Regions from separate parts of the Streptomyces sp. NPDC002835 genome, predicted to be linked through region 1. Evidence: riboswitches for the same ligand, from Rfam matches in the RefSeq annotation. Region 1 holds a riboswitch; each other region holds the start of a gene.
What was found. Region 1 has a riboswitch for cyclic di-AMP ahead of ACWD01_RS32015 (M23 family metallopeptidase). Riboswitches for the same ligand answer to the same signal wherever they lie in the genome.

Region 2: linked by a shared signal. The riboswitch ahead of ACWD01_RS13325 (transglycosylase family protein) and the one ahead of ACWD01_RS32015 (M23 family metallopeptidase) in region 1 are both predicted to bind cyclic di-AMP.
Region 3: linked by a shared signal. The riboswitch ahead of ACWD01_RS17950 (M23 family metallopeptidase) and the one ahead of ACWD01_RS32015 (M23 family metallopeptidase) in region 1 are both predicted to bind cyclic di-AMP.
Region 4: linked by a shared signal. The riboswitch ahead of ACWD01_RS12375 (NlpC/P60 family protein) and the one ahead of ACWD01_RS32015 (M23 family metallopeptidase) in region 1 are both predicted to bind cyclic di-AMP.

What each region holds. Positions count from the first base shown of each region.
Region 1 is NZ_JBSFUW010000043.1:46,089-51,163, reverse strand. It holds gene trmB (tRNA (guanosine(46)-N7)-methyltransferase TrmB) at 1-63, shown strand, start outside; gene ACWD01_RS32020 (PrsW family intramembrane metalloprotease) at 135-1,511, shown strand; gene ACWD01_RS32015 (M23 family metallopeptidase) at 1,660-2,709, opposite strand; cyclic di-AMP (ydaO/yuaA leader) riboswitch at 2,720-2,875, opposite strand; gene ACWD01_RS32010 (PP2C family protein-serine/threonine phosphatase) at 3,184-4,329, opposite strand; tRNA gene ACWD01_RS32005 (tRNA-Met) at 4,544-4,617, opposite strand; gene sigJ (RNA polymerase sigma factor SigJ) at 4,789-5,075, shown strand, end outside.
Region 2 is NZ_JBSFUW010000010.1:15,504-20,578, forward strand. It holds gene eno (phosphopyruvate hydratase) at 26-1,318, opposite strand; gene ACWD01_RS13325 (transglycosylase family protein) at 1,635-2,321, opposite strand; cyclic di-AMP (ydaO/yuaA leader) riboswitch at 2,328-2,514, opposite strand; gene ACWD01_RS13330 (transglycosylase family protein) at 2,785-3,774, opposite strand; gene ACWD01_RS13335 (cytochrome P450 family protein) at 3,924-5,075, opposite strand, start outside.
Region 3 is NZ_JBSFUW010000014.1:147,823-152,897, reverse strand. It holds gene ACWD01_RS17960 (tyrosine-protein phosphatase) at 1-443, opposite strand, end outside; gene ACWD01_RS17955 (alpha-galactosidase) at 650-2,764, shown strand; cyclic di-AMP (ydaO/yuaA leader) riboswitch at 3,067-3,225, shown strand; gene ACWD01_RS17950 (M23 family metallopeptidase) at 3,228-4,181, shown strand; gene ACWD01_RS17945 (SGNH/GDSL hydrolase family protein) at 4,352-5,075, shown strand, end outside.
Region 4 is NZ_JBSFUW010000009.1:79,422-84,496, reverse strand. It holds gene ACWD01_RS12385 (NlpC/P60 family protein) at 1-933, opposite strand, end outside; gene ACWD01_RS12380 (hypothetical protein) at 1,278-1,631, shown strand; gene ACWD01_RS12375 (NlpC/P60 family protein) at 1,693-2,883, opposite strand; cyclic di-AMP (ydaO/yuaA leader) riboswitch at 2,886-3,077, opposite strand; gene pcrA (DNA helicase PcrA) at 3,331-5,075, shown strand, end outside.

The sequences.
Region 1 (5,075 bases):
GGCCTCGACAAGGGCCACACGGTGCGTGACCTGCTCTTCCGCCGGGTTCGGCCGCAGGGCTGACCGGTGCGCCGGGGGCCTCGACGCACCGTGCGCCGTCGCCAGTTGTCAGTGCGCGTGGTTAGGGTCGACGGGTGTCCGACTCGTCCGCGCAGCAGCCGCCGCAGTACCGCCCGCACAGCGTCGCGGTGCCGCCGCACCCGGTGCTGCCCGCACCCCGGCAGGAGCACGTCGACGCGCTGCTCACCGAACTGCCGGAGCCCGCGCGCCGGCGCTACCGGCCCCTGGCGGCCTCGAGGTTCTGGCGCAGCAGGGCGGTCCGCGCCGGCGCGGTGATCACGCTGCTCGCCCTGTGCGGCCTGGTGATCCTGGTGCTCGTGCGCGAACAGACCGGCACCCAGGGCTTCCTGGTCGGGCTCGGTCTGGCGACGTTGCCGGTCCCGCTGCTGCTGGCCGCGTTCCGCTGGCTGGACCGGGTCGAGCCGGGCCCCTGGCGGAATCTGATCTTCTCGTTCGCCTGGGGCGCCTGTGCCGCGGCGCTGATCGCGATCGTCGCGAACACGTTCGCGACCCGCTGGATAGCGACGGCGACCGCCGATCCGGCGTCCGCCGACACCATCGGGGCGACGGTCGTGGCGCCCGTCGTCGAGGAGAGCGCGAAGGCCGCCGCGATCCTGCTGATCTTCCTCTTCCGCAGACGGGACTTCACCGGGATCGTGGACGGTGTGGTCGTCGCCGGTTTCACCTCCACCGGCTTCGCCTTCACGGAGAACATCCTCTACCTGGGCAGCGCGTTCGACGAGGACCAGTCGACGGGCACGTCCGGCTTCGCCTCGGTGACCGCCGCAACCTTCTTCGTCCGGGTGGTGATGTCACCGTTCGCCCATCCGCTCTTCACCGTGCTGACGGGCCTCGGTTTCGGTCTCGCCGCGCTCGGCGCGCGCCGCCACCGGCGGCTGCGGAGTATCGCGCTGCCGCTGCTGGGCCTGGCCCTCGCGATGGGCATGCACGCCCTGTGGAACGGATCGGCGTCGATGCTCGGCCCGTGGGGCTTCTACGCGGTGTACGGGGCGTTCATGGTGCCGGCCTTCGGGCTGCTCACCTGGCTGACGATATGGACCCGCCAGCGCGAGCTGCGCACGATATCGGACGAGCTCCCCGCCTACGCCGCGGCGGGCTGGCTGCCGGCGGCCGAGCCGCGGGCCCTGTCCTCGATGCGGGCCCGCGCGATGGCGCGCGACTTCGCCCGGCGCACCTACGGTCCGGCGGCCGGCCACGCGGTGTCGGAGTACGAGGCGTTCGCGACGTCGCTCGCCTTCCTGCGCCGCCGGGCCCACCGGGGCACCGCGGACCCGGACTTCGCGGAGCGCGAGCAGGAGCTGCTGCACCATCTGTGGCAGCGCCGGCAGGTGGCGAGCCCGTCACTGGCGTACGCGGACCGGGCGACGAGCCGGATACCGGCGCCGCCTCCGTACCGCGACTACGGCGGCTACAACCCGTACCGTTCCTGAACGCCGCGGAGGCCGGGGGCGGCGGTGCTCCGTAAACAGCCCGGCAGCCCTGGCGTCGGGGGGTGTGACGCCAAGGCTGCCGGAGACATGGATGTGCCCGGCGCGGAGAGCGCACGCGTGAGCGTGCGAGCCCCGTACCGGGCAGGGATCAGAGGGTGAGGCCCTTGTCGCGCAGCCAGGCCATCGGGTCGATGCCGGAGCCGCCCGCGGTGCGCACCTCGAGGTGCAGGTGGGGACCGGTGACGTTGCCGGTGGCGCCGACGCGTCCGATCGTCTCGCCGGTGGTGACCGTCTGGCCCGCGCTCGCCGTCATCGAGGACAGGTGGGCGTAAAGGACCTCGGTGCCGTCGTCCAGTTCGAGGACGATGCGGTAGCCGTAGGAGCCGGACCAGCCGGCGGCCGTGACCGTACCGCCGTGGACGGCCTTGACCGGGGTGCCGGTCGGGGCGGCGAAGTCCAGGCCGGTGTGCTGGCCGGAGGACCACATGGAGCCGGCTTCGCCGTAGGTGGAGGTGATCGTGTACGAGGAGGTGGGCAGGGAGAAGCTCCTCGCGAGCTCGGCGAGCCGCTCGGCCTCCGCCTTGGCCCTGGCCGCCTCCTCCGCCTTGCGCTTCTCCTCCGCGGCCTTGGCCTCGGCCTCGCTCTGCTGCTTCGCCGCGGCGGCCGCGGCCTGTTCCGCGGCAAGCTTCTCCGCGGCGGCCTTGGCCTCCGCGTCCGCCACGGCCTGCTGCTGCTCGGCCTGCTGAAGGATGCGGGCGCGCAGTGCCTCACCGGCGCCCGTCGACTGCGCGGCGCCGTCACCGTCGGCCACGGGAGCCGCGGCGGCGGTCAGCGGGGCGGCGTCGGCTTCGTCCGCCGCGTCGGAGTCGGAGTCGTCGGAGACGAACGAGCTGACGCCCGGCAGGGACTTGGCGTCGGGAAGGTTGTCCGTGATGGCGTCGGGGAGCGAGATGGAGACGGCCGGCTTGTCCTGCGCGGTGGCTATGCCACCGGCGCCGACCGCGGCGATCACACCGACGCCGAGCACCGTGGAGCTGCGGGCGAGTCCGCCGCGCTGCTTGATGACACGGTGCCGGCCGCGCACCGGGCGGATGGACTCCTCGGTGGGATTCCATTCCTCCCAGGACCGCTCGGGTGCGTCGCCACCGGAGTGTTCAGACGCGAAGCGGGCCTCTGGGGCAGGCATGTTGGACGCCACGAAGGCGTTCTCCTTCCTTCCTTCTCGCCTACCGGGTTAGCTGACGGGTTCGGAGCAGGAAGGTCTCCTACGGGCGCCTCGACCGCGGACTGCGCGGCAAGAGGTGCCCGATTCACCCCAATTGGTGGTTCCCCGGTTCCCTTGTGGGATTCGGCGCGTGCGCACGGTGCCGACTCTGACGTCGGCTGGGACGACCGCGCTGCGTTATCGAACGTTAATAGACTGCGGGGCCGGATTCCAAGCTGTTCCGGATGATCATTAACGATTCCGGCGGGGACTTACCCGGACAGACGCGGGCGGAACCGGGCGACTTGATCAAACGTCAGGCCCGCACCTTTTTCTGACGTTGCGTCAAATGTTATGCGGAGGGGTGCCTTTCGATTACGGGCCGTGAGGACCGCCCGGCCGGCGGACCGGTCGCACCCCGCACGGCACGGGCCGGTCGGACCCGCATCATCCGTTTTCGCCGCCGGATCACGCCTCCGGCGGGACCACCGGCACCGTCCTGCGCCGGTCCGGCTGCCCCCGCGCCGGGCGGCCGACGGCCAGCAGCGCCATGTCGTCGTTCGACCCGCCGCCGGTGTACCGGCGTACGTCGTCGACGATCGCGTCCAACAGGTCCCCGGGCCCCGGGAAGAGCCGCCCGCCGAGCCGTTCGACCGGGTCGTAGAAGACACCGCGGTCGTCACGCGCCTCCGTGACGCCGTCCGTGTAGAGCAGCAGCGTCGCCCCGTCGGGCAGCGGGAACTCCTCCGCACGGTCCGGCCACTCCCCCAGGCCCATCCCGAGCGGCAGCGCCGCCTGCTGCGGCTGGAGCACGTCCAGCGCGCCGTCGGCGTGCAGCACCAACGGCTCGGGGTGCCCCCGGTTCACCAGCCGCACCACCGCACGGCCGCGCGGGATCTCGCCCAGCACGGCGGTGGTGAAACCCTCCACCGCGTCCAGGCTCTCCCGCCGGGTGCCCTCCCGCTTGAGCGCACGCTCCAGCCGCTGCCCCACACCCTCGAGCGAGCGCTCCTGCTCCGCGGCCTCCCGGAACGCGCCGATGATCACGGCCACGGTCCCCACCGCCCCCAGCCCCTTGCCGCGGACGTCGCCGACGATCAGGCGCACGCCGTACGGGGTGTCCTGCACGGCGAAGAGGTCACCGCCGATGAACGCGCCCTCCTGCGCCGCCTCGTACCGGGCTGCGATGTGCAGGCCGCCGATCCGCTCGGCCGGCGCGGGCAGCACGGCGCGCTGCGCGGTCTCCGCGATCACCCGGGCCGACGCCAGCTGTTCGCCCCTGCGCTGGACGACCCTGTTGATGAGCAGCGCGAGAGCGGCGACGGTGAACACGGTGCTGGTCTCGGTGACGGCGGTGATCTGGGCGGCGGTCCCGTTCACCACGTGCATGCCGCTCACGCCCATGATCGCGGCGACCCCCATGAGCAGGGTCATGACGAACGAGACGAGCGGGGCGGCGAGGAGGGGAGCGGCGGCGAAGAGCGGCACGGCGGTGAAACGAGGGGGTGTCAGCAGGTCGAAGACCACTCCTGCGACGATCATCGCGACGGGCAGGGCCCGAACGAACCACGGGGCCCGCCGCACGCCGCCCTGATCTCGCCGCTGCTGTCCCAAGGGTGGTCTCCTGCCGGGTCCGCTGACGGCTGCGGACAGTACCGCGCCCTCCTCAGGCTGAGCGTCGACACGCCGCGCAGCTACTTCCCGTCGTCCAACCGGGCGAATGCCGGGACGGTCGGAGAGACCACCGTGGAGGAGATCCGGTGACCGGGGAAAAGCCACCGGCCCGGTGATCGATCTCCAGGATCGACCACCGGGCCGGTGCCATCAGTAGCGGGGACAGGATTTGAACCTGCGACCTCTGGGTTATGAGCCCAGCGAGCTACCGAGCTGCTCCACCCCGCGTCGTGAACACAACCTTACGGCATCCCGAGCAAGATCAACTCCACCTTTTCCACGAGCCCGCCCGGGCGCCGTCACATCGGCCCGCCGCCGTCCGTCAGACATACGGGGAAGCGGTTCGACAGACATACGGGCAACCCGATCACCAGGGCACGACGAGGGGACGGAACGACGATGGACGACCACGACTTCCTGGCCGAGCGCTTCGAGGCACACCGCGGGCAACTGCGCGCGGTGGCCTACCGGATGCTCGGCTCGCTGAGCGAGGCGGACGACGCCGTCCAGGAGGCGTGGCTCCGGCTCAGCCGCAGCGACTCCGACGGGATCGACAACCTGGGCGGCTGGCTCACGACCGTGGTGGGGCGGGTCTGCCTGGACATGCTGCGCTCGCGTACGTCCCGCCGCGAGGAACCGATGGACGTGCGCCTGCCCGAACCGATCGTGAGCAGCACGGACACCGT
Region 2 (5,075 bases), on a different contig from region 1:
ACGCTCGGCGTCGCTCGTGCGGTGCTCAGTCCTCGTACTTGAACCGCGGGAACGCGCTGCGGCCCGCGTACACCGCCGCGTCGTCGAGGATCTCCTCGATGCGCAGCAGCTGGTTGTACTTGGCGACGCGCTCGGAGCGGGCCGGGGCGCCGGTCTTGATCTGGCCGCAGTTGGTGGCGACGGCCAGGTCGGCGATGGTGACGTCCTCGGTCTCGCCGGAGCGGTGGGACATCATGCACTTGAAGCCGCTGCGCTGGGCGAGCTCGACGGCGTCGAGGGTCTCGGTCAGCGAGCCGATCTGGTTGACCTTGACGAGCAGCGCGTTCGCGGCGTTCTCGTCGATGCCGCGGGCCAGGCGCTCCGGGTTGGTGACGAAGAGGTCGTCGCCGACGATCTGGACCTTGGTGCCCAGCTTCTCGGTGAGGACCTTCCAGCCGTCCCAGTCGTCCTCGAACAGCGGGTCCTCGATGGAGACCAGCGGGTACGAGGCGGCGAGCTCCTCGTAGTACTCGGTCATCTCGGCGGCCGAGCGGGACTTGCCCTCGAACTCGTACGAGCCGTCCTTGTAGAACTCGGACGCGGCGACGTCGAGCGCGAGCGCGATGTCCTTGCCCGGGGTGTAGCCGGCCTCCTTGATGGCCTCGAGGATGAGGTCGAGGGCGGCGCGGTTGGAGTCGAGGTTCGGCGCGAAGCCGCCCTCGTCGCCGAGGCCGGTGGACAGGCCCTTCTGCTTCAGGACCTTCTTGAGGGTGTGGTAGACCTCGGTGCCCCAGCGCAGCGCCTCGGAGAACGACTCGGCGCCGATCGGCGCGATCATGAACTCCTGGATGTCCACGTTGGAGTCGGCGTGCGAGCCGCCGTTCAGGATGTTCATCATCGGAACGGGCAGCAGGTGCGCGTTCGGGCCGCCCAGGTAGCGGAAGAGCGGCAGGTCGGAGGCCTCAGAGGCGGCGTGCGCGACGGCGAGGGAGACGCCGAGGATGGCGTTGGCGCCGAGCGAGGACTTGTCCGGGGTGGCGTCCAGGTCGAACATCGCCTGGTCGATCAGGCGCTGCTCGGTGGCGTCGTAGCCGACGAGCTCCGGGCCGATCTGCTCGATGACGGCGAGGACGGCCTTCTCGACGCCCTTGCCCTGGTAGCGGTTCTGGTCACCGTCGCGGAGCTCGAGAGCCTCGAACGCACCGGTGGAGGCGCCGGACGGAACTGCAGCACGACCCGTGCTGCCGTCGTCGAGGCCAACCTCGACCTCGACCGTGGGGTTGCCTCGGGAGTCCAGGATTTCCCGGGCTACGACGACGTCGATGGACGGCACGAGCATCTCCTTCTGGGATGTGACGCGAGAAAAGTGCAGAGGTCTGCTTGGCCTTGCGGCAAGAGCCTAACCGCCCCGGCGGCAAAGGCCCGGCCGATGCCCGCCCCCTGGGACGAAAAAGGGCATCAAGCCCCTTGCGACCGGACAAACGGGACGGTTCCTACCTGCGGGTAACCGGCGCCCCGGGGCGGACTCGCCCCAGCAACGGACCGAGCCCCGGCCCGGCGCGTACGGGGGAAGGCGCGCCGGACCGGGGTGCTCGGGTCCCGTCCGACGGACGGGTGCCTCCCACGACCGCCGGACCGTGGGAGGCAGGTGCGGGTCAGCGCAGGTGGAGCTGCTGGCCCGGGTGGATCACGTCGGCGTCCTCGACGATGTCCTTGTTCAGCTCGAACAGCTTCTCCCAGCCGCCCTCGACCTTCTCGGCCTGCGCGATCTTGCTGAGGGTGTCGCCGGCCTCGACCTTGTACTCGCCGTCGCCCTTCTTGAAGCCCTTGGCCTGCGGAGCGGCGGCGGGCTTCTCGGCCTTCGGGGCCGGGGCGGGGGCCTCGGTGCGCTCGGAGCGCGTGGTGGGCGCCTCGGAGCGCTCCTGGGACGGCTGCGCGGGCGCGGCCTCGGCGGAGCCGCCGCCGTAGGAGGCACCGGACAGGCCGACGCCGCAGCTCGGCCAGGCGCCCTTGCCCTGGCCGGCCAGGACCTTCTCGGCTATCTCGATCTGCTGGGCCTTGGACGCCTGGTCGGCGGTCGAGGCGTACGCGGTGCCGCCGTACGCGGCCCAGGTGGAGGCGGAGAACTGCAGGCCGCCGTAGTAGCCGTTGCCCGTGTTGATGGACCAGTTGCCGCCGGACTCGCACTGGGCGACGGCGTCCCACTCGGAGGCGGTGGCGGCGGAGGCGGAGGTCGCGCCGAGAACCGGGGCGGCGATGGCGGCGCCGGCGACACCGGCGAGCGCGACGAGACGGGTGACCTTCGACGGGCGGCGGTGCTTGGCCTTGTCGGAAGAACGCAGCATGGAACTTCTCCTCACCGACGCCTACGAGGTGAGCTGTCGGGTTCGGGCCTGTGAGTTGCCCGGCCGCACGTCCGTGGGACGTGCGGGCTTCACCCCCAGCCGGCTCCGGTCCGCCGGATCTCTCGATCCGGGCGAACGGCCCCGGCGCTTACCTTGGGTCCCCCGCTCCTGCCTTCGGCGCTCTGAGCGACGACTGTTCCCCTCGACCGACGGCAGGATTCGGCGTATCGGTCGACGGGGCCCGCGGTGGCGAGCGGTTCAGACCGTAGACACAGGACTCCCCGATGTTCAAAGTCGAACATCGGGGAGAAAACGCCCGAACCGACCACCCGAAGATGTCCGTTTTCGCAGGTGAGGGGCGGAGTGGCCGAGTTCATGGGGCGTTGCGCCCTAGTTGGGACAAAGAGACCCTTGTCTCACCGGAACGAAGCGGACAGAAGCCCATGAACCGTCGTGTGAACTAGCGCTGACCCAGGCTCAGGTCGAGGCTCTGACCGGGCAGGATGAGGTCCGGGTCGGACCCGACCGTCTCCTCGTTCGCCTCGTAGAGGGCCGGCCACCCGCCGGGCACCTCCTCCGCGGCGGCGATGTCGCACAGATTGTCGCCGGGCTGAACGGTGTACGAGCCCGGGGCGGTTGCCCCGACGTCGCCCTTGCGGCCCGCGCTGTCGCCCCGTGAGGCGTGGCGGCCGTCCTCGCGGGCGCCGTCCGAACCGCCGGTGGCGGACTCGTCGCCCGGCGCACCGCGGTGCTTGCCGGTGCCGGTCGACGCCTCGCCGGACGGGGCCGCCTCTGTGGCGTCGTCCGTGGGCACCGTGCGGGTGTCGTCGTCCCCGGTCGCCGGCCGGTCGGTCGCGTCGCCGGAGGGCGTGCCCGCGTCACGGGTGTCCGGCGCGCCGGATTCGCCCGTGGCGTCCGAGTCGTCCGCCGAGCCCTCGGCGGGCTTGTCGCCCGCCGGGTCGGTCGGCTCGAGGACGTCGAGGGAACCGGACGTGTCGGGCGACGGCTCACCGTCCGGCGCGTCGCTCTGCTTCGGCAGCGGCAGGATGCCCGGGTCGACGCCGGTGTCCGCGCCGTCGTCCTGGAGCCCGGCGAGCGGACCGCAGGCGGGCCAGGCGCCAGGGCCCTGGGCGGCGAGGACCTTCTCCGCGACCGCTATCTGCTGCGAGCGGCTCGCGAGGTCGGCGCTCGGCGCGTAGGCGGTGCCGCCGTACGCGGCCCAGGTCTCCTGCGAGAACTGCAGCCCGCCGTAGTAGCCGTTGCCGAAGTCGGCGCTCCACGCCCCGCCGCTCTCGCACTCCGCGACGCGGTCCCAGGTGTTCGCGTCGGCCGCGGACGCCGAGCCCGCGCCGAGCAGCGGGATCGCGATGGCCGAACCGGTCACCCCTGCCGCGACGATGAGGGCCGGAGCCTGGCGGGGTCGGCGGTGTCGTCCGTTCCCGGAGAGCATGCGGTTGCCTTTCGCGTGACAGCTGTGAATCCTGCGGCCTGCTGATGCCTGCCGAGTGACGGTGAACGTAGTCGCATTCGAACGTGAGTCACAAGTCGATGCAGCAGAGATCACGTGAAAGTCACAGACTTGACGTAGCGTCAGCTTGTTTACACCGTGAACTCAACGGGCAGAGTGCGCAATCCGCGCATGATGAGACCCCCACGCCACCGCAAATCGGCCGGATCTCCCGCAAGCCGCAAGTCCGGCATTCTGCGGAGCAGGGTGGCCAGCGCGGTCTGCCCCTCGAGCCGGGCGAGCGGGGCGCCGAGGCAGTAGTGGATGCCGTGGCCGTACCCCAGATGCTGGTTGTCGGTCCGGGACAGATCGAGGGTGTCCGGGGCGTCGAAGCGTGCCGGGTCGCGGTCGGCGGCCGCGAGGACGACGAGTACGGGGTCGCCCGCCGCGATCCGCTGCCCGCCGACGGTGAGCGGCTCCGTGGCGAACCGCCAGGTCGCCAGCTCCACCGGCCCGTCGTAGCGCAGCAGTTCCTCCACGCCGGTCGCCAGCAGGCCGCTGTCCCCGGACGCCAGCGACGCCTGGAGGCGCTCACGCTGCTCGGGGTGGCGCAGCAGCGCGTAGACGCCGTTGCCGATGAGATTGACGGTGGTCTCGAAGCCCGCGAAGAGGAGGATGAAGGCCATCGCCGCGGCCTCGTTCTCGGTGAGGTGCTCGCCGTGGTCGGACGCCTTGATGAGCCCCGAGATGAGGTCGTCCCCCGGCTCCTCCCTTTTACGGTGGATCAGTTCGGCCAGGTAGCCGCGCATCTTCTTCACCGAGCGGGCGACGCCGCCGCGCGGGCCGCCGCCGTGCCGGATCATCATTCCGGCCCAGTCGCGGAAGTCGTCCTGGTCCTCGGGCGGGACGCCGAGCATGTCGCAGATGGCGTAGATGGGCAGCGGGAACGCGAACTCGTGGATGAGGTCCGCCTCACCCTTCTCCGCGCTGTGCTGTTTTTCAAAGATGTCGTCGATGAGCCGGTCCGTCAGCTCCTGCACCCGCGGCGCGAACTCGGCCACCCGGCGCGGCGTGAACGCCTTGGAGACCAGCCGGCGCAGCCGGGTGTGGTCCGGCGGGTCGATGTTCAGCAGATGCGTCATCAACTCGGCCTTGCGTTCGCCCGGGATGCCCGTCTTGCCCTTGGCGTGCTCGGGCTCGGCGTGATGCGCCGGGTTCTTCGACAGCCGCTGGTCGGCGAGCGCCTGCCGGGCGTCCGCGTAACGGGTGACCAGCCATGCCTCGACCCCGCTGGGCAGCCGGGT
Region 3 (5,075 bases), on a different contig from region 1:
GCGTGCAGCACCCGGCTGTGCTCCGCCGTCCGCTCCGTGATGATCATCCGGTACGAGTCGATCATGCGACCGGCGCCCTTGCCGTCGGCGAGGATGGCCTTCAGCTGGTCCAGGTTGCCGTCGCGGACCATCTTCCAGAACTCGGCCCCGTCCGCCGGGTCGCTCAGCGGCAGATTCACATTGCGCACGCCGGGGAGCTCGACATCCGGCCCCTCCAGCCGCTGGTCGGCGGCGTTGCGGAAGTCGAAGATCGTGTGGAGGCCGAGGGACGACAGGAACGCCGTGTCGGTCTCGGTCGCGTGCGCCAGGTGCCCGCTGCGGAACAGCCTGCCGGACCGCACCCGCCGTCCGTCCACGGTCGGCAGTCCGCCCACGTCGCGGAAGTTGCGCACCCCGGACAGTTCGGGCTCTGACGAGGTCGTCTGCGGCAGCTGCTGCGTCACGTGGACTCCTTCGGGGGGCGGTGGCCGGCGCTGCTCGCCGACGACGGCGCGGCCTTCGACCATACGACACGCATTCATCGGGCAATCATCTTGTCCACTGTTGGCGGGCGTTGGTGAGACTCCCTACTTCCCGGCGTTGCCCCGGGCGCCCCGCACGGCCGATGATGTTCGAGTCTGTGTGGGACTGTGAGTATCTGAGGGGCGAGATGATCGAGAACCTGAGCGACGGGCGTACGTGGATCCTCTCCGGGCCCGCGAGCAGCTACGCATTCCATCTCACCGACGCCGACGAGCTCGTCCATCTCCACTGGGGCGCCCGCATCACGGCCGCCGACGCCGAGGCGCTGGCGGCGCAAGGGCCGCCGCCGTACTGGCCGTTCGAGTCCCAGCTCGACGGGCGCGAGGAGTACCCCGTCGAGGGCGGCCCCCGGTTCGTCCGCCCCGCGCTGTCGGTCCGAACCGAGTCCGTGCGCGGCACCGAATGGGCCTTCGCCGGCTGGGCCGCGGAGGACGACGAGCTGCGGCTGCGCTTCACCGACGCACAGGTCGGCCTCGGCCTGACGCTGCACTACCGGATGCGCGACGACTCCGACGTGATCGAGCGCTGGACCACCGTCGCCCACGACGGCGCCGGGCCGGACCTCGAACTGCTCCGGGCCGACGCCGCCGCCTGGACGCTGCCGCACCGGGACGCATGGCGGCTCTCCCAGCTGCACGGCCGCTGGGCCGCCGAGTCCCGGCTGGTCCGTTCCGAGATCAGCTACGGCGAGAAGATCATCGGCAGCCGGCGCGGCCACACCGGCCACCAGCACCTGCCCTGGGTGGCCCTGGACGCGGAAGGCGCCACCGAGGAGCGCGGCGAGGTGTACGGCTGCGCCCTCGGCTGGTCCGGATCGTGGCGGATCGCCGTACAGCAGCTCCCGGACAAATGCGTACAGATCACCGGCGGGGCCGGTCACGACGACTCCGGGCTGGTACTGCTCGCGCCGGGGGAGACCTACACCTCGCCCGTCTTCGCGGGGCTGTGGAGCGACGGCGGGTTCGGCGGCGCCAGCAGGGCGTGGCACGCCTGGCAGCTCGCCCATGTGATCCCCGGCGCCCAGGAGGCGCGTCCGGTGCTCTACAACTCCTGGGAGGCCACCGGCTTCGACATCTCGGAGCAGCAGCAGCTGGCCCTCGCCCGGCTGGCCGCGGGGATCGGCGTCGAGCTTTTCGTCGTGGACGACGCCTGGTTCGGGCGGCGCACCAGCGACCGCGCCGGACTCGGCGACTGGACGCCGAACCCGGACCGCTTCCCCGGCGGCCTCGCGCCGCTCGCCCGCGAAGTCCACGGTCTCGGCATGCGGTTCGGGATCTGGGTGGAGCCCGAGATGGTCAACGCGGACAGCGACCTCTACCGCGCCCACCCCGACTGGGTGCAGCACCATCCGGGACGCACGCGCACCGAATTCCGCAACCAGCTCGTACTGAATCTCGCGCGCGAGGACGTCCGGGAGCATCTGTGGAAGCAGCTCGACGCCCTGCTGTCCGGCGCGCCCGTCGACTATGTGAAGTGGGACTTCAACCGCTGCTTCACCGACGCGGGCTGGCCGGGGGAGCCGTATCCGCAGAAGCTGTGGACCGGGCACGTCGAGGGCTTCTACGCCCTGCTGGACCGGCTGCGGGCCGCGCATCCGGGCGTCGCCTTCGAGTCCTGCTCCGGCGGCGGCGGCCGGATCGACCTCGGGGTCCTCGGCCGCACCGACCAGGTGTGGACCTCGGACAACACGGACCCGCTGGACCGGCTCGCCGTCCAGCACGGCTTCAGCCAGCTGCACCCGGCCCGGGTCATGGCGGCCTGGGTGACCGACAGCCCCAACGCCCAGCTCAACGGCCGCCGGAGCAGTCTGCGCTTCCGCTTCGTCAGCGCCATGGCCGGGGTACTGGGCGTCGGGGGAGACCTCGCACAGTGGAGCGAGGCGGAACTGTCGGAGGCGGCTGACTGGATCCGGCTCTACAAGGAGATCAGGCCGCTCGTCCAGCACGGGGAGCTGTACCGGCTGCGGGCCCCGGAGGGCGGGCTGAGCGCCGTGCAGTACGTCCGGGGCGACGAGACGGTCGTGCTCGCGCTGCTCGAGGCGCAGCGGTACGGCGAGCGGCCGCCGGCGCTCCGGCTGCGCGGCCTCGACCCGGCCGCCGCCTACGCGTGCGTGGACACCGGAGCGGTCCATCGGGGCGCGGTGCTGCTGCACCACGGACTGCACACCGGACTGAAGGGTGACATGGACGCCACCGTGATCCGGCTCAGGCGGGCGTGGACCGCGGTCGTAGTGCGGCACTAGATGGCCAAATGCTTCTTCTGTCCGAATTGGCTGGTTCGGCATAACGTGCCCCGTAAGCGGGGGAGATGGTCCCCGGCTGGTGAGCAGCGTCATATTCGTGACGTTGTGTGGCCGGGACCGGCGGGCCAATTCCGTAACCGGCAAGGCAATTGAAGGACCGTCGTCCACGGAGGGTGACCGGAAATCCCCGGTGATATCGGGCTCTGCATTGATCGTGGAAAATCCTCGCTTGTCCACGACTGCCCGACTCGCCTACGGTCACGCTCAATCCGGACGGAACGCCTAATCCTGCCGCCGCCCGGAATTCGAACCCACCCACGTGTGGCAGGAGCGGGGGACCCAGGTAGTACGCCGATTCCGGGAAAACCGGACGGCTTGGGGTGAAGTCGTACAAGCAGTGCGACCGGGCATCTCCAGCCCGAACCCGACAGCTCACCTCGTAGGCGCCGGAGAGGAATGCGCCATGCCCGCGAAGGGTAAGCACCGTCGTCCCAAGTTCAACCCGTTCACCCGCGGCTTCGTCGTCGCCGGCACGGGCGGCGCCGTCATCGCGCTCCCGCTGATCGGCGCCACGACCGCCACCGCGGCCCCCGCCCCGGCGGCGGCACCGGTCGCCGCACCCCAGCAGGCCGCCGCCCCGGCGCTGGCCGCCCCGGCCCTCGCCGAGTCGGCGCTGCCGGCCGCCAAGAAGGCCCCGAAGACGTACACCGTCGTCGCCGGCGACTACCTGTCGAAGATCGCCGAAGAGCAGAGCGTCCGCGGCGGCTGGAAGCAGCTCTTCAACGACAACCGCCGCGCCATCGGCTCCGACCCGTCGCTGATCCACCCGGGTCTGGAGCTGACGATCGGCGCCAAGTCCAAGGCGAAGAACGACCCCGAGCCCCGCGCCGAGTCCAAGCCGCGCCCGTCGCGCGACGACTCGCGGGCCGCCGCTCCGCAGGCCCAGGCCCCGGCGAAGAAGGCGCCCGCGAAGCCGGCTCCCGCGAAGGAGGCCGCGGCCCCGGCGTCCGCGTCCGGCTTCAGCGCCCCGGTCGACGCGGCCGTCACCACGCCGTACCGCGCCTCCGGCGCGATGTGGTCCAGCGGTTACCACACCGGCGTCGACTTCGCCGCCCCGACCGGCAGCTCCGTCAAGGCCGTCGGTGCGGGCACCGTCGTCTCCGCCGGCTGGAGCGGCGCGTACGGCAACGAGGTCGTCATCCAGCACACGGACGGCACCTACTCCCAGTACGCCCACCTCTCCTCCCTGGCCGTCTCCGGCGGACAGTCCGTGAGCGGCGGGCAGCAGATCGGCCTGTCCGGTTCCACCGGCAACTCCTCCGGCCCGCACCTGCACTTCGAGGTCCGCACCGGCCCGTCCTACGGCTCGGACATCGACCCGCTGGCCTACCTGCGGGAGCACGGCGTCTCCCTCTGACCCGTGCGGCCCACCGTCCGGCAATTCCGGAAATCCCCGTTCCGTCCTGGCGGAGCGGGGACTTCCGCGTATTCCGGCCCGCCGGAAACTGACGGGTGGTAAAGATCACCCCCCGTCAACCCCTCCTTACGGTCGCGTAGGTCACATCCATAAAGGAAAGATGTGCCCTTGTGGCAGACGATTCGAGAACAGAGAACAGTGGCGCATTCGGGTCGTACGCGGCGATCGGTGACAGCTTCACCGAGGGCGTGGGCGACCCGGGGCCCGACGGCGGCTTCGTCGGGTGGGCGGACCGTTTCGCGGTCCTGCTCGCCGACCGAAGGCCGGAGCACAGCTTCCGCTACGCCAACCTCGCCGTGCGCGGGCGGCTCCTCGACCAGATCGTCGACGAGCAGGTGCCGAGGGCCCGGGAGCTCGCGCCCGACCTCGTCACCTTCTGCGCCGGCGGCAACGACATCATCCGCCCGGGCTCCGACCCGGACGACGTGGCCGAACGCTTCGAGCGGGCCGTCGCCGACCTCACGGCCTCGGTCGGCACGGTCATGGTGACGACCGGCTTCGACACCCGGAACGTGCCCGTCCTGCGCCATCTGCGCGGCAAGATCGCCACGTACACGGCGCATGTGCGGGCCATCGCCGACCGGTACGACTGCCCGGTGCTGGACCTGTGGTCGCTCAAGTCCGTCCAGGACCGGCGGGCCTGGGACGCCGACCGGCTGCACCTGTCGCCCGAGGGGCACACCCGGGTCGCGCTCCGCGCGGCACAGGTCCTCGGACTCGACGTGCCCGCCGACCCCGACCAGCCGTGGCCGCCGCTGCCCCCGCGCGGGGCGCTGGAGGTGCGCAGGGACGACATCCAATGGGCGCGCGAGTACCTGGCGCCCTGGATCGGAC
Region 4 (5,075 bases), on a different contig from region 1:
CGAGACGCCCGAGTAGAAGAACACCAGGTCGCCCGGGGCGAGTCGGGAGCGGGGAACGCGCTCGCCGGCGTTGATCTGGGTGTACGTGGTGCGCGGCAGCGACACCCCGGCGGCGCGCCAGGCGGCCTGGGTGAGGCCCGAGCAGTCGTAGGAGCCCGGCCCCGTCGCGCCCCACACGTACGGCTTGCCGAGCGCCCTGTACGCGTACGCGACGGCCTGGGCGGCCCGGCTGTTCGGGGCCCGCAGCGGGCTCCGGGGGGCGTCGGCGCGGTCGGCGCGGGCGGGCGCCCGGGTGGAGCCGCCGTCGTTGTACGCGGCGCGCTGCTCGGCGGTGAGCCTGGCCAGCAGCCGTTCGGCGGCCGCGAGTTTGCCGCGCACCGTGGCCTTGTGACCGGCCAGTTCCTTGCGGCGGGCCTCCAGCGTGGCGACCTTCTCCGCGGCCTGCTCCTTGAGGTCTGCCAGCTCCCTCAGTTGGCGCCGGACCCCGGCGATCGTGGCGGCCTGCCGGGCGCCGACCCGTTCGGCGCGGGCGGCGCGCTCCAGGTAGTCCTCCGGGTCGGAGGTGAGGGCGAGGCGCAGTCCGGGATCCATGCCGCCGTCGCGGTACTGGGCCGTGGCGACCGAACCGAGCGCGTTGCGGGAGGCGTTGAGCCGCTCGGTCCTGCGCGCGGCCTCGTCGCGCAGCGCGTCGAGCGACCTGCGGGCGCTCGACGTCTGCTCCTTGGCGCCGTTGTAGTTCTCGGTGGCGGCCTCCGCCTCCCGGTACAGCTTGTCGACCCGGATCTTGACCTGAGCGGGGGTGAGGCGGGGCTCGGCCTGGACCGTGCCCTCGAACGCGGTGCCGGTCGCCGCGCCGGCGAGGGCGAGGGTGACCGCGGTACGGGCGGCCGGCCCGCCGAACAGGCGCGGCCTTGGTTTCCGGTGGGTTGCCACGAGGGCTTCCACGTCCTTCCGTCGATCGCTGCCCGCCGTTCGCGTCCGGCGGCGGGCCGCACAGGGGAGCGGCCCACCGCCGGACATCCCGGCGGTGGCGGCCGAGTGCCGTCCGGCTGTACGACGGCTGGTGGGGAGTCGGCCACCTGAGGAAGGACGCTAGACGCCGCGGTCACGGGGGCGGGGCGGAAGGACCGCAAAGTACCGAAGATGGACGCTTGGGACCGGTTGCCGACCACCCGATGGACGTCACGGTTCCGCATTGCCGCGGCCTGCCGACCGATGCGGCGGAGCGGGCCCACCTGCCCGACGGGCGGTGGTATGGGGAGGGTTAGGCTCCGGCCATGGACGTACTCATCAATGTCTTCGTCGCCCTGCACATCATTGGTATCGCCTCGCTGCTGGGCGGATTCCTGACCCAGATGAAGGCGATGGGGGAGGGCACGGCCCGCTTCAACCCGGCGATGCTGCACGGCGCGCTGACCATGCTGGTCACGGGCGTGGCGCTGGTGGGTCTGAACCAGGCGGACGACCAGACGGTGAACAACCTCAAGATCGGCGTCAAGCTGGCGGTCCTGGTGGTGATCCTCGGCCTCGTCTACGTCAAGCGGGACGAGGAGAGGGTCGACAAGGCGCTGTTCGGCGCGGTCGGCGGCCTGACCATGGTCAACATCTTCATCGCCACCCTCTGGACCTGATCCGGGCCGGACATACCGGTGCCCGGGCGGCTCGGCCGCCCGGGCACTCGTGCGACCGGGGTCAGGCGGGGCGGACGCTGCCGTAGATCGGCATGTAGAAGATGGACTCCTCGCGGACGTTCGTGCCCGGCTTGGGGGCGTGGATCATCTTGCCGTCGCCGATGTAGATCCCGACGTGGCTGATGTCGTCGTAGAAGAAGACCAGGTCGCCGGGGAGCAGATCCGCCGTCGCGACGCGGGTGCCGACCTTCACCTGGTCCCAGGTGGTGCGCGGCAGGTCCACGCCGGCCGCCTTCCAGGCGGCCGCGGTGAGGCCGGAGCAGTCGTACGAGCTCGGGCCCGTCGCGCCCCACACGTACGGCTTGCCGATCTGGGCGCGGGCGAAGGCGAGGACCTTGTCGGCCTTGGCCGCGTAGGTGCCGTCGTCCGTGCCGGTCCCGGTGCCGGTGTCCGTACCAGTGTCCGTCCCCGGGTCGGTGGTGCCGGGGTCCGTGCTCGGGGCCGTCTCGCGCTCCTGGGCCTGCCGCTCGGCCTCCGCCCTGGCGGCGGCCTCGGCCGCGGCCTTCGCCTCGGCCTTGCGGCGGGCCTCCTCCTCCTTCTTCCGCTCGATCGCGGCGAGCCGTGCCTTCTCCTCCGCCGTCAGCGTCGACAGCAGGGTGCGCGCCTCCGCGAGCTTGGTCTGCACCGTCTGCTTGCTGGTGCGCAGCGCCTCCTGGGAGTCCGTGAGGGACTCGAGGCGCTTCGTCGCCGCCGCGCGCTGCTTGGCCGCCGCCGCCCGCTCGGTCTCGTACTCGCTGACCGCGGTGCGCTGCTGGGCCGTCATCCGGTCCATCAGCTGCGTCTGGTCGAAGTACGCCTGCGGGCTGTCCGCGAACATCAGCGCGGCGGTGGGCGTGACGGAACCGGTGCGGTACTGCGCGGCCGCGTAGTTGCCGAGCTCGCGGCGGGACTCGTTCAGCTTCTCGGTGCGCTTGGCCGCCTCGTCGAGGAGCTGGTCCACCTCTTGGCGCTTCTCCGCGGTGGCTTCCTTCGCCTTGTTGTACTCCTGCGTGGCGCTGCCGGCCTGCCGGTACAGGTCGTCGACCTTCTTCTGCACCTCTTCGATGCTGGGCTTCGGCTCGGCGGGCGCGGCCGTCGCGCTCTGCGTGGAGAGCAGGGTCACACCCGCGAGGGCTGCCGTGGTGAATCCGACGGCGGAGGACGGTTTGGTGCTTCGGCTGCGGGGCTTGCGATGCGACGCCAAGGCCGGCATCTCCTTCTTCCGTGGACCGCCTACCGGGTTAGCTGTCGGGTTCGGGCGAACGGAAGGTGCCCTACGGACCGAGTGGCGCGCGGTCCGATTCACCCCGGTGGTACTGGGTCCTCCCGTGTCGAGGACGGTGTCGGGAGGGTGGGTCCCCGGTTCCGGACTCCGTTGCCGGAGGCCGGATTCGGCGCAGGCCGCCCGTTCGGCGTGGTTCGCCGGGAGGGGTGCGGGCCGCCTGGTCGAGCACGCTAGCCAACTCGTGCAGCCGCTGTGAAGGTTGATGTTCGATATGTCCGATACATTTTCGTGACCTTTTTCGGCGGATGGTCCCCGGCCCGGCTCCGGAGGCGGATTCGTCGCCTGGCGGAATCGCGCCGTCACCGACCGTCGCCCGCCGCCGGTCTTCGGCGTGCGGCCACGGTTGTCGGTGCGGCCGCCTAGACTCGTTAGGCGATGAGCAGCCTCTTTGACGACAGCTTCCTGGCGGACCTTCAGCCCCAAGCGGACGAGCATCCGCCGCCGCCCGAGGATTCGGCTCCGGAGCAGATCCCGGACGACCTCTTCCAGGGCGCCTTCGACGTGCCCCCGGCCCGCGACGGGTACTACCGCGACGGCGCGCCGCGCCCCGTGGTGGACCCCGCCGCGCTCCTCGACGGGCTGAACGAACAGCAGCGCGCCGCTGTCGTGCACACAGGGTCACCCCTGCTCATCGTGGCCGGCGCCGGCTCCGGCAAGACGCGGGTGCTCACGCACCGCATCGCGCATCTGCTCGGGACCCGCCATGTGCACCCCGGCCAGATACTGGCGATCACCTTCACCAACAAGGCCGCCGGCGAGATGAAGGAGCGCGTCGAGCAGCTGGTGGGCCCGCGCGCCAACGCCATGTGGGTCATGACCTTCCACAGCGCGTGCGTGCGCATCCTGCGCCGCGAGTCCAAGAAGCTGGGCTTCACCTCGTCGTTCTCGATCTACGACGCCGCCGACTCGAAGCGGCTGATGTCGCTGGTCTGCCGCGATCTGGACCTCGACCCGAAGAAGTTCCCGCCGAAGTCCTTCAGCGCCAAGATCTCGAACCTGAAGAACGAGCTGATCGACGAGGAGACCTTCGCCGACCAGGCCCAGGCCGGTTTCGAGAAGACGCTCGCCGAGGCGTACCGGATGTACCAGGCGCGGCTGCGCGAGGCCAACGCCCTGGACTTCGACGACATCATCATGACGACGGTCCACCTCCTCCAGGCCTTCCCGGACGTCGCCGAGCACTACCGCCGCCGCTTCCGGCACGTCCTCGTCGACGAGTACCAGGACACCAACCACGCGCAGTACACGCTCGTGCGCGAGCTGGTGGGCACCGGCTACGAGGACCTGGACCCGGCCGAGCTCTGCGTCGTCGGCGACGCCGACCAGTCGATCTACGCCTTCCGCGGCGCGACCATCCGCAACATCCTCCAGTTCGAGGAGGACTACCCGGACGCGACGACGATCCTGCTGGAGCAGAACTACCGCTCCACCCAGACGATCCTGTCCGCCGCCAACGCCGTCATCGAGCGCAACGAGTCCCGCCGCCCCAAGAACCTGTGGACCAACGCGGGCGAGGGCGCCCAGATCACCGGCTACGTCGCGGACACCGAGCACGACGAGGCCCAGTTCGTCGCCGACGAGATCGACCGGCTCACCGACCAGGGCGAGGCGAAGGCAGGCGACGTCGCCGTCTTCTACCGCACGAACGCCCAGTCGCGTGTCTTCGAGGAGATCTTCATCCGCGTCGGCCTGCCCTACAAGGTCGTCGGCGGGGTGCGCTTCTACGAGCGCAAGGAGGTCCGCGACGTGCTGGCCTATCTGCGCGTCCTGGCCAACCCCGAGGACAACGTTCCGCTGCGCCGCATCCTGAACGTGCCGAAGCGCGGCATCGGTGAGCGCGCGGAGGCGATGGTCGACGGCCTCGCGCTCCGCGAGAAGATCACCTTCCCGCAGGCCCTCAAGCGGGTCGACGAGGCGTACGGCATGGCGGCCCGCTCCGCCAACGCGGTCAAGCGGTTCAACGTGCTTATGGAGGAGCTGCGGACCATCGTCGACTCGGGCGCCGGCCCGGCCGTCGTGCTGGAGGCCGTGCTCGAGCGGACCGGCTATCTCGCCGAACTGCAGGCGTCCACGGACCCGCAGGACGAGACCCGTATCGAGAACCTCCAGGAACTGGCGGC